Regions from separate parts of the Lacrimispora xylanolytica genome, predicted to be linked through region 1. Evidence: a T-box and tRNA genes for the amino acid it is inferred to sense, from the RefSeq annotation. Region 1 holds a T-box; the other holds one or more tRNA genes.
What was found. The T-box of region 1 lies ahead of proS (proline--tRNA ligase). A T-box ahead of a tRNA ligase gene usually reads a tRNA of that ligase, here a tRNA-Pro.
Positions count from the first base shown of each region.

Region 1 (6,163 bases):
ACATTTTCTGTGAAACCAAAAGGCGAAATGTTTGATCTTTTTTCCTTATAAAAACTCGTTTTTATGAGGAATTTTTTACTAATTTCAAATCTGAATAATTTAAAGTCCTGGCGCTCATACTAGTCAATGTACAAAAGAAGTACAAAACAGAAACAGGTGAGTCCATGGAGAAACCGAGCAGGAAACTGAAGAAAACATTATTAATATTGGGAGTTACGGGGGCAGTGTATTTGAGTTTTCGCTATTTGCTGCCCCTCGTGATTCCCTTTTTGATTGCCTATGTATTTGCATTGTCCTTACGTCCTTCTGCCCTTTGGATTGAACGAAAGACCCGGTTCACCATAAAGAAAAAAGTGATTTCCATTCCCCTTGCAGTCATCGGCGGAATCGAAATCATTCTTTTCATGATCGTATTCGGGATTATTCTATATGCCGGAGGAAGAAAGCTTACCATGGAGGCCAAGCTTCTATTCCAGAATCTTCCCCAGATTATGAGGAGCATCGATGCCTGGCTGACAGAAAACTGCACCTTTGCGGAGCAGTTTTTAAAGCTGCCTGACGGATATCTCCTTAAGGTGGTTCGGGATATTATATCAGGCGGAGAAGCCGCAATAAAAAGCAGAGCCATGTCATTTGTCATGTTAAATTCAATGAGCATTATCAAATGGCTGGTGCAGGTGACCATTCTGACTGTCATTTTATTTATTGCCACCATCTTAACACTTCAGGAAATGGATGATATCAGAACCAGAAGAGATAATTCCATGTTCTGTTATGAATACGCCATGCTTGGAAACCGTCTGATGTCAGTGGGCAGCGCATGGTTAAAGACCCAGGCCACCATCATGATTTTCACCATGATCATCTGCTCTGTGGGTCTGTTTCTCATGGGGAATCCATATTTTATCCTCCTTGGAATCGGAATTGGCTTTTTAGATGCCCTTCCTATCTTTGGTACGGGAACTGTCTTAATTCCCTGGGCAATTGCTGCTATGGTGGGGAAAAACTGGGTATATGGTATTGGCCTGATAGTCATTTACATTATCTGTTATTTCATAAGAGAAGTGATGGAAGCAAAGATTATGGGAGGAAAGGTAGGTCTGACACCTCTGGAAACCCTGGCGTCCATGTTTGTAGGACTTCAGCTTTTTGGGCTATTTGGCTTTATTATGGGGCCGATCGGATTATTAATTATTGAAGATATTGTGGAGCTGTATGGCGGATCGTGCTATAATTGCAGAGAACAAACGAATCGGGAAGGAAATGAAAAGGCACGATGAACCCAAAGGAATTGATTGAGTTTTTAGGATTGATAGAAACGTTAAAATGCAATACAAGGCACAACTGGACAACCTCCGGACGCCAGGAAAGTGTGGCAGAGCATACCTGGCGGCTGGCGGTTCTTGCTATGTTAATGGAGCCGGATTTTAAAGACCTGGATATGAATAAGGTGATTCGCATGTGCCTCATCCATGACTGGGGCGAGGCGGTAACCGGAGATATTCCAGCCTTTGTTAAGACCGATAGTGATGAGGCAGTAGAGGAAGAAGCCATTCATTCCTTATTAGACAGATTGCCAAAGGCTGCTTCTGACCGCTTTACCTCTCTTTTTCTAGAATTGTTAGAGTGCCAGACAAGGGAAGCAAAGCTGGTTAAAGCCCTTGATAAGATTGAAACTGTGATTCAGCACAATGAGGGAGGTACTGGCTACTGGCTTCCCCTGGAATATGATTTAAACTTAACCTATGGAAATGAAATCTGTGACAGCTTTCCCCAGACAAAGGATTTAAGGAACCAGGTAAGGGAGGACAGCATAAGGTTAATGGAGGAAGAGAAGGGCAGGAAATAAACAAAAGCCAGGCCTTCCTCTTGACAAACATATGCAAATAACGTAAAATCAACCAAAAGACGTTGAAGAGGATTACTAAGTGATGATGTATTCCAGAGAGAAGGCCATTTGGTGAAAGGCCTTTATACCCCTCATGACCCAACCTACCTCGGAGTCCCGCAGCAAACTGCGGCGCAATTTCCGGCGTTATCGGATCTAAAAGTGAGCCATTGAATGTATCTTTGGCTAAATTGGGTGGCACCGCCGAGTTGTTCGGTCCCTTTTATAGAGGGAACGGATGGCTCTTTTTTAATTCAAAGAATAAAGGAGAATTGTCATGGCAAAGGACAAGAAATTAGTAGAAGCAATCACATCCATGGATGTGGACTTCGCCCAGTGGTACACGGATGTAGTAAAAAAAGCAGAATTGATTGATTATTCCAGCGTAAAGGGCTGTATGGTCATTAAGCCTGCAGGCTATGCCATTTGGGAAAACATTCAGAGCGAGCTGGACCGCAGATTTAAGGAAACAGGCGTTGAAAATGTCTACATGCCCATGTTTATTCCAGAAAGTCTTCTCGAGAAGGAAAAAGACCACGTGGAAGGCTTTGCACCGGAGGTTGCCTGGGTCACTCATGGCGGACTGGAGCCCCTTCAGGAGCGCCTTTGTGTCAGACCTACCTCAGAGACCTTATTCTGTGATTTCTATTCCAGAGAGATCCAGTCCTATCGTGACTTACCTAAATTATATAATCAGTGGTGCTCCGTAGTCCGCTGGGAAAAGACGACCAGACCATTTTTACGCTCCAGAGAGTTCTTATGGCAGGAAGGCCATACCGCACATGCCACAGCGAAAGAAGCAGAGGCAAGAACCGAGCAGATGCTTAACTTATACGCAGATTTCTGCGAAGAAGTTCTTGCAATGCCCGTAATCAGAGGCCAGAAGACCGAGAAAGAGAAATTCGCAGGTGCTGAGGCAACTTACACCATTGAAGCCCTCATGCATGACGGAAAGGCACTTCAGTCCGGAACCAGCCATAACTTTGGAGACGGATTTGCCAAAGCCTTTGAGATTCAGTATTCCGATAAAGAAAATAAGTTAAGCTACGTACATCAGACCTCCTGGGGCTTAAGTACCAGATTAATCGGCGGTATCATCATGGTACACGGCGATGATAACGGTCTTGTCCTCCCTCCAAGAATTGCTCCGGTTCAGGTGATTATCGTTCCGGTTCAGCAGCAGAAGGAAGGCGTTCTTGATAAGGCATTAGAATTAAAAGGCATGCTTTCTAATTACAGAGTGAAAGTAGATGACAGCGACAAGAGCCCGGGCTGGAAGTTCAGCGAATCTGAGATGAGGGGTATCCCCATTCGTGTGGAAATCGGACCGAGAGATATGGAACAGAATCAGGCAGTCTTAGTACGCCGTGATACCCATGAAAAGATGACCGTATCCATTGATGAACTGGATGAAGAGGTAGGAAAGCTCCTTACCGCTATCCAGAAGGATATGTTTGAGCGGGCAAAACGCCACAGAGATGAACATACCAGTGAAGCCATTACTATGGAGGCCTTTACAAAAACCGTAGAAGAAAAGCCTGGCTTTGTAAAGGCTATGTGGTGCGGCAATCAGGAATGTGAAGATAAAATCAAGGAATTAACAGGAGCAACTTCCCGTTGTATGCCATTTAACCAGGAAAAACTCAGCGATACCTGTATCTGCTGCGGAAAGCCTGCGGTTAAGATGGTTTACTGGGGAAGAGCGTATTAATCTTATATAGGAACAAGGAAAAGGAGAGCGTGATGAAGATTTTAGTGCCCCAGGCTGCAGGGAACATCATAGAACAACTGAATGCCCATGGATTTGAAGCGTATGTGGTAGGCGGGTGTGTCAGAGACAGTCTGCTCAATCGGACCCCTGAAGACTGGGACATCACAACCTCCGCAAAGCCGGAGCAGGTAAAGGATATATTTCCAAGGACCGTTGACACTGGAATTCAGCACGGGACGGTTACAGTGCTTTGTGACAAGACTGGGTATGAAGTAACCACCTACCGCATTGACGGAGAATATGAGGATGGACGCCATCCAAAATCTGTGGAGTTTACAAGAAATCTGGAAGAGGATTTAAAACGGCGCGATTTCACAATTAATGCCATGGCATACAGTGACCGGGATGGTCTGGTGGATATCTTTGACGGGCAAAAGGATTTGGAGCAGGGTATCATCCGGTGTGTAGGCAATGCAAGGGACCGGTTCACTGAGGATGCCCTGAGGATTTTAAGGGCTGTACGGTTTTCCGCCCAGCTTGGCTTTTCCATCGAAGAGGAGACGAGAAAAGCAATCACTGTGATTGCTCCCAATATGGCAAAGGTCAGTAAGGAGCGGATTCAGGTGGAGCTTTCCAAGCTGCTGGTATCAAAGCATCCGGAAACAATTGTTAAAGTAAATGAATGCGGAATCTCTCCTTATATATCAGGTGTGTTTCACCAGGCTTTAAAAACACTTTCCGGTGAGGAGAACCTGGTACGGCTCCCAGACAAGAAGCATATGCGCTGGGCTGGGATTTTGAGGCATCAGAAGCCGGAAATAGCAGTAGAGATATTAAGGGATTTAAAGCTGGATAATGACACCATCAGCCAGGTTAAGACCTTAGTCGCCCTCTGGGATCAGGAGATACCGGAAGATAAGCCTGCCATCCGAAAGGTGATGAGCGGACTGACTCCGGAGCTCTTTCAAGATCTCCTTTATTTTCAAAATATATTCGGAAGAAAACCTTATTTAGAAAGTCTTAAAAAGGTGGAAGAATTCGCCAATGAAATCATAAGGGACAAGGACTGCATCCGATTAAAGGACATGGCAGTGACCGGCAGGGAGCTGATAGCAGCAGGCAGGAAGCCAGGACCCGAGATTGGAGAGGTTTTAGACGCTCTGTTTGAAGAAGTCTTAAAGAATCCAGAACATAATAAAAAAGATACCCTCATGAATCTGGCTGAAATGTTATGAAAAACGGGCTGCTGGCCCGCATAACTTTCAGCCAGATTTTGCATATTTTTTCCTGCCCATTCATACCCTAGAAGTAGCTGATGAGCTAAGAGTTGGAGGGGTGGTTGTGAACGAGAAATACACAGAGGTGCTTTCGCAGTATGAGCTTGAAGTTCTTGATGTAAAGCGCGGCCGGGGCGCCTGGTTGTGTGAAACGAATCAGGGTCTGAAACTGCTTCGGGAATATAAAGGAACTTTAAAGCGCCTGGAATTTGAAGATCAGGTATTTTCACAGATGGAAGAAGCCGGCCATTTGAACGTGGATCGTTACGTCAGGAATAAGGAAGGGGAACTCCTCTCCGTCGCTGAGGACGGTACAAGGTGGATTGTAAAGGACTGGTATGCGGACCGGGAATGCAACTTAAAGGACAGCAAGGAAGTACTGTGTGCCATTGAACAGATAGCCTGCCTACATAAAATTCTAAGAGGGATTGAATTTAAGGAGGAATGGAACTTAGGTTCCATTTTAGTGCAGCAGCCGGCAGAGGAAATGGAGCGTCACAACAAAGAACTGGTAAGGGCCCGTTCCTTTATCCGGAATAAGAGAAAAAAATCGGAATTCGAACTTTGCGTGATGGGTAATTATGATACCTTTTATGAACAGGCTATGGAGGCCTGTATCGGAATGGCAGGCTTTTTGGAGAACCGGGAGATAAGAGAGGAGTACTTATGCCACGGGGATCTAAACCAGCATCACATTTTAATGTGTGCCCATAATGTCGCAATTGTAGAATTTAACCGTATGCATAAAGGGATGCAGATGGAAGATCTGTATCATTTTATGCGCAAAGCCATGGAAAAACATGACTGGAACTTAAAGCTTGGAATGGCAATGCTTGATGCTTATTCTGATATCCTTCCTCTTTCGGATGCAGACAGGACCTGCCTTTACTATTTATTCTTATACCCGGAAAAATACTGGAAGCAGATTAACTTCTATTATAATGCCAACAAGGCCTGGATACCGGCAAGAAACATTGAAAAACTGAAGGATCTTGAGATTCAGCAGTCGGTAAGGAACTCATTTCTGTCAAGAATAAAATAGCACAATCCGCTTTTCTTTTGTTATGTTATGTTTTATAATAGCCATAACAGGAATGGAGAGAAGGGAGTAATTTGCTATGAAAGATTACAGGAGCATTTTTGAAGAATGGCTTTTGAATCCATATTTTGATGAGGCCACCAAAAAGGAACTTCGGGAAATCCAGGAAGATGACAATGAGATCAAGGAACGCTTTTATCAGGATCTTGAATTCGGGACTGCCGGCTTAAGAGGAATCATCGGAGCAG
Region 1 is NZ_CP113524.1:4,079,210-4,085,372, reverse strand. Features, by position in the region: gene OW255_RS18845 (RluA family pseudouridine synthase) at 1-51, shown strand, start outside; gene OW255_RS18840 (AI-2E family transporter) at 165-1,280, shown strand; gene OW255_RS18835 (HD domain-containing protein) at 1,277-1,849, shown strand; T-box leader at 1,903-2,113, shown strand; gene proS (proline--tRNA ligase) at 2,166-3,599, shown strand; gene OW255_RS18825 (CCA tRNA nucleotidyltransferase) at 3,632-4,834, shown strand; gene OW255_RS18820 (protein kinase family protein) at 4,941-5,918, shown strand; gene OW255_RS18815 (phospho-sugar mutase) at 5,995-6,163, shown strand, end outside.

Region 2 (6,163 bases), 1.6 Mb from region 1:
GCGTATGTCAGAGGGCATGGATGAAGCCCCTCCTTCCATGGCGGATGGGGGGAATCTTGAGGCTATGGCCAATGCATATATGCAGGAAGTACCTTTCCAACAGGATGGACAGACTCCAGCGCTTCGTATGGGTGGTAACAAGGAAGGCGGAAAAACCGGCGGAGCTGAATCAAATAAAAAAGATACAGCTAAGAAGGAATGGAAGGACTATAAGAAGAGCGGAAACTCTTATGTAAAAAGGTCCGACAACCCGGATGTACTCTATGGCCGTGATTTTGAAGGCGAAATCATTGAAATCGAGAAGATTGATGGTGAAATCGGTGAAATAACCATACGTGGAAAGATTTTAAACGTAGACAGCAGAGAGTTACGTAGTGGTAAAACCATTATGATCTTTGATGTGACTGATTTTACAGATACCCTTACGGTAAAGATGTTTGCGAAGGAAGAGCAGCTGGAAGACCTGAATGCTGCAGTGGTGAAAGGAAGCTTTATCCGGATTAAAGGTGTCACAACCATTGATAAATTTGATGGTGAGCTCACCCTTGGTTCTGTTGTGGGAATTAAGAAATCAGAAGATTTTACCGGAAAAAGAAGCGACAACAGCCTGCAAAAGAGAGTGGAACTTCATTGTCATACAAAGATGAGCGATATGGATGGAGTATCCGAAGTAAAAGATATTGTGAAACGTGCGAAAAAGTGGGGAATGCCTGCCATCGCAATCACGGACCACGGATGTGTCCAATCCTTCCCGGACGCCAACCATGCCCTGGATAAGGGAGATGACTTTAAAATAATCTATGGAGTGGAAGGATACCTGGTGGATGACCTAAAGGAGCTTGTGGGAAATTCCAGAAACCAAAGGTTATCTGATACTTATGTTGTATTTGATATTGAGACCACCGGATTCAGTTCTTCAAAAAACCGGATTATAGAAATCGGTGCAGTCAAAGTACAGGATGGTGTGGTGATTGACCGTTATAGTTCTTTTGTTAATCCAGAAGTACCCATTCCATTTGAAATAGAGAAGCTGACGGGAATCAATGACAATATGGTTCTTCCATATCCAAAGATTGATGAAATTCTCCCACAGTTTCTGGAATTTTGTTCGGATTCAGTGCTGGTGGCTCACAATGCTTCTTTTGATATCAGTTTTATTGCTTACAATGCCAATCGTCTTGGAATTGAGTTCAGTCCCACGGTGATTGATACCGTGGCCCTGGCAAGGCTTCTGTTGCCAAGTCTTAACCGCTACAAGCTGGATACCGTTGCAAAGGCTCTCAATATCTCTTTACAGAATCATCACCGTGCGGTGGATGATGCAGGCTGTACGGCACTTATATTTGTGGCATTTGTAAAGATGCTTAGAGACCGGGGCGTGGAAGATTTGGATAGCCTTAACCAGTTAAGCACCATGACGGCAGATATGATTAAGAAGCTTCCTACTCACCACGTAATTATCCTGGCTGCCAATGATGTGGGCCGGGTGAACTTATACCGGCTCATTTCCAGGTCACATATTGATTTTTATGCCAGAAGGCCTAGAATTCCCAAAAGTGTTCTGAATGAAAACAGGGAAGGACTGATCATAGGTTCCGCCTGCGAAGCCGGTGAGCTGTATCAGGCACTTTTACGAGGCGCATCTGACGCTGATATTACAAAGCTTGTGAATTATTACGATTACCTGGAAATACAGCCCCTAGGCAACAATGGTTTTATGCTTAGGGATGAAAAAAGCGTGGTAAAAACAGAGCAGGACTTAATTGATATTAATAAAAAAATCGTATCTCTGGGGGAACAGTTTGGAAAGCCGGTCTGTGCTACCTGCGATGTACATTTTCTTGACCCCGAGGATGAGGTTTACCGAAGAATCATCATGGCAGGCCAGGGCTTTAAGGATTCTGATGAACAGGCGCCCCTGTATTTACGGACAACAGAAGAGATGCTTAAGGAATTTGAGTATCTTGGTCCCAATAAAGCAGAAGAGGTAGTCATTAAAAACACCAGAAAAATCGCTGACATGTGCGAAAAGATCTCTCCGGTCCGCCCGGATAAATGCGCTCCTGTAATCGAAAACTCTGATGAAGATTTAAGAACGATCTGTTATGATAAGGCACATGCCATTTATGGGGAAAATCTCCCTACAATCGTTACAGAGCGTCTGGAGCGAGAACTGAACTCCATTATATCCAATGGATTTGCAGTAATGTACATTATCGCCCAGAAGCTGGTTTGGAAATCCAATGAGGACGGGTATCTGGTTGGATCCCGTGGGTCTGTAGGTTCCTCCTTTGTGGCCTATATGTCAGGTATTACAGAGGTAAATTCTCTAAGTCCGCATTACTATTGTACAGAATGCCATTATTATGATTTCGATTCAGAAGAAGTAAAAAAATTCTCCGGTATGGCAGGATGTGATATGCCTGATAAGGTGTGTCCTGTTTGTGGGCACCCTTTGGAAAAGGACGGATTTGATATTCCTTTTGAGACATTCCTTGGATTTAAAGGAGATAAGGAACCGGATATCGATCTTAATTTCTCCGGAGAATATCAAAGTAAGGCCCATGACTATACCGAAGTGATTTTCGGAAAAGGGCAGACCTACCGTGCGGGTACCATTGGTACGCTGGCGGATAAAACCGCCTTTGGATATGTGAAAAATTATTATGAAGAGCATGGCGTAAGAAAACGTAACTGTGAGATTAACCGGATCGTTCAGGGGTGCGTAGGGGTCAGAAGGACGACAGGGCAGCATCCAGGCGGTATTATTGTATTGCCTCATGGAGAGGAGATTTATTCCTTTACGCCGGTGCAGCGTCCTGCCAATGATATGACGACTATGACGGTGACCACTCATTTTGACTACCATTCCATTGACCACAATCTGTTAAAACTCGATATACTGGGACACGACGATCCTACCATGATACGAATGCTCCAGGATTTAATCGGTTTTGATCCGGTTAAGGATATTCCCCTTGACAGTCCAGAGGTCATGTCCCTGTTTCAGGATACTTCAGCCCTTGGAATTTTGCCGGAAGATATCGGTGGCTGTAAGCTTGGAGCTTTGGGTGTACCTGAGTTCGGTACGGATTTCGCCATGCAGATGTTAATTGATACAAAGCCAAAATATTTCTCCGATCTGGTCCGTATCGCAGGACTTGCCCATGGTACTGATGTTTGGCTTGGGAATGCTCAGGCTCTCATTCAGGAAGGGAAGGCGACCATTCAGACTGCTATCTGTACCCGAGATGATATTATGATCTATCTTATTTCTATGGGGATAGAAGAAGGACTCTCTTTCTCCATTATGGAGAGCGTTCGTAAGGGGAAAGGCTTAAAGCCTGACTGGGAAACAGAGATGATAGCCCACGGAGTACCCGACTGGTACATATGGTCCTGTAAAAAGATCAAATATATGTTCCCAAAGGCACATGCGGCGGCCTATGTAATGATGGCGTGGCGTATTGCCTACTGTAAAGTGTTTTATCCTCTTGCTTACTATGCTTCCTTTTTCAGCATTCGTGCCAATGGCTTCAGCTATGAGCTGATGTGTCAGGGAAGAGATAAACTGGAGCATTTCCTGGCAGATTATAGAAAGAGAATGGATACCCTGTCAAAGAAAGAGCTGGATACCCTGAGGGATATGAGAATCGTTCAGGAGATGTATGCCAGGGGCTATGAGTTTATGCCCATTGATATTTACCGGGCGAAAGCCAGACACTTCCAGATTATTGACGGAAAGCTGATGCCATCCTTAAGCAGTATTGACGGATTGGGAGAGAAGGCTGCCGATGCAGTGGTGGATGCCGTCAAGGATGGTAAATTCCTGTCACGGGAAGATTTCAGAAACCGTACAAAGGTCAGCAAGACCGTATGTGACCTCATGGGAGACTTAGGCCTTTTAGGGGAACTTCCGGAATCAAACCAGCTTTCTTTATTCGATTTGGCATAACAGATAAGCTTAAAACATTCTCTCATTGGTACAGTTCGTTTCTGCCTCAATGGGAGAGTGTAAGAATTTTGAATCTATTTTTCCAGTATTTTTAAAAAATTAAAATATTTTGAAAATAAGGTTGACATACGTTGGGATTTATATTATACTACCTAACGTAATCGAGGCGTGGCTCAGTTTGGTAGAGCGCTGCGTTCGGGACGCAGAGGTCGCAAGTTCGAATCTTGTCGCCTCGATTCAGTACTTCCTTAGTAATGGCCTATTGGTCAAGCGGTCAAGACGCCGCCCTCTCACGGCGGAAACCCGAGTTCGATTCTCGGATAGGTCATAATAATCAGCCTTCAGGATAAAACCTGGAGGCTTTTTTGTGTTATGAAAATTCTCTTATGTTAATTTAGTGTGAAAAATAAAAGCATTGATACCAAACTTACTACACATCTAATAAATTGTTTATTTAAACAAAATGGAATTTCTTGTTGTTAAATTAAGATAATATATGGTAATATAGAAAAAAGTTTTGCATTCTGTTTTTATAATTGGTATTTTTTGATTCATTAGTAAAAGTTTTAGGAGGATACATGGACCGAATTACTCTTAATGAGATAAAAGAAAAATTAGATTTTTTCCATAAAATGTTTGATGCTGTACGTCTCATTGATCCTCTGCATAAGAAAGTATTGGAATATCGGGATTCTGGTATGATTTCAACGAAAGTAATATGTTATGACTACTGGGGGGATAATAGAATCTGTGACAATTGCATCTCCATTCGGTCGTATCAGGAAGACAGAAGTCTGGTAAAAATGGAAAAGTTTAAAGAATCAATTATTTTGGTGACTGCAATTCCTATTACCAATGTTGAATTACCGGCTGTACTGGAGTTATTTAAAAATGTGACGGATACGATGTTCGTAGGCGATGGAGATTATACCAAAAATGAGATGCTTACAAAGTATGCCAGAGAAATCAATAATGCAATCATTAAAGATCCCCTGACACTGCTTTTTAACCGCAGGTATATTAATGAACGGCTTCCTGCTGATATTGTGGAAGCTACCCTTACCGGCAACCCCTTATCCGTCTCTTTCGTAGATCTTGATAATTTTAAAGCTATTAATGATTCCTATGGACATGAAGCTGGAGATCAAGCCATCAGATCAGTAGGGGAAGTAATTCTTAACTATATAGATGGAAGAAAGACCTGGGCAGCCAGGTATGGAGGAGACGAATTTCTAATCTGCCTTGGCGGAATGAGGGCAGATAAAGCGGAACAGATCATGCTGAAAATACAAAATGATGTTGGAAAGATCGGAATCAGTACAGACAAAGAAAACATCAGGCTTTCCCTTACATTCGGTATCCGGACTATGGAGGATACTCCCATAACGGCAACAGAACTCATTAGGGAAGCAGACAAAGAAATGTATCTGGCAAAGAAACGCAAATACCACTATGGATCATAACAAAGGGAAAGGTATATAAGTCATAAATAAATTACCAGGACGGGAAATTAAAGTTGCATTTTTATTTATTTCTTATATAATTAAAATATGAAAACATTACGTACTTTAAAAGAGGTTTTTTTATCTTCACTTCCGCTTGTTTTTATAATAATCACTGTTTGTGTCTTTATGGCGCCTATGGAAAAATCATCTGATTATGTTAAACTGGTCATTGGTTACCTAAGCGTTGTTTTTGGGCAGGCATTCTTTTTGGTGGGATTAGATTCCAGCATTCTGCCCATTGGAAAAATGGTTGGAAGTTCTTTGATAAAGTTCAATAAAAGTATCTTTATTATCTTGTTCGGAATTTTGTTTGGGATTCTGGCAACCGTGGCGGAGCCAGCTCTTGCAGTACTTGCAAGGCAGACCCACATGACGATGAATGAGGTCAATGAAACTGTTTTTGTATGGATATTAAGTTCTGGTGTAGGTATATTCGTAGGTTTAGCCTTGTACCGGGTCATTAAGGATATGAACATAAAGATTGTATTTTTGATTCTTTATATCATGACTTTTTTCATTGTGATTTTTGTACCGGATGAATTTGTGGCACTAGCCTTTGATGGAAGTGGTGCGACTACGGGTGATATCTCGGTTCCCTTTATACTCGCACTGGGCATGGGTATTTCTGCCACCATGTCAAAGCGTAAAACAAATGATGATACCTTTGGTATTATAGGAATCGCATCGGTTGGTCCAATTATCG
Region 2 is NZ_CP113524.1:2,489,475-2,495,637, reverse strand. Features, by position in the region: gene OW255_RS11810 (PolC-type DNA polymerase III) at 1-3,955, shown strand, start outside; tRNA gene OW255_RS11805 (tRNA-Pro) at 4,118-4,191, shown strand; tRNA gene OW255_RS11800 (tRNA-Glu) at 4,212-4,283, shown strand; gene OW255_RS11795 (GGDEF domain-containing protein) at 4,534-5,418, shown strand; gene OW255_RS11790 (DUF1538 domain-containing protein) at 5,506-6,163, shown strand, end outside.
Region 2: it has a tRNA-Pro gene. The T-box ahead of proS (proline--tRNA ligase) is inferred to sense a tRNA for this amino acid. The anticodon was not compared.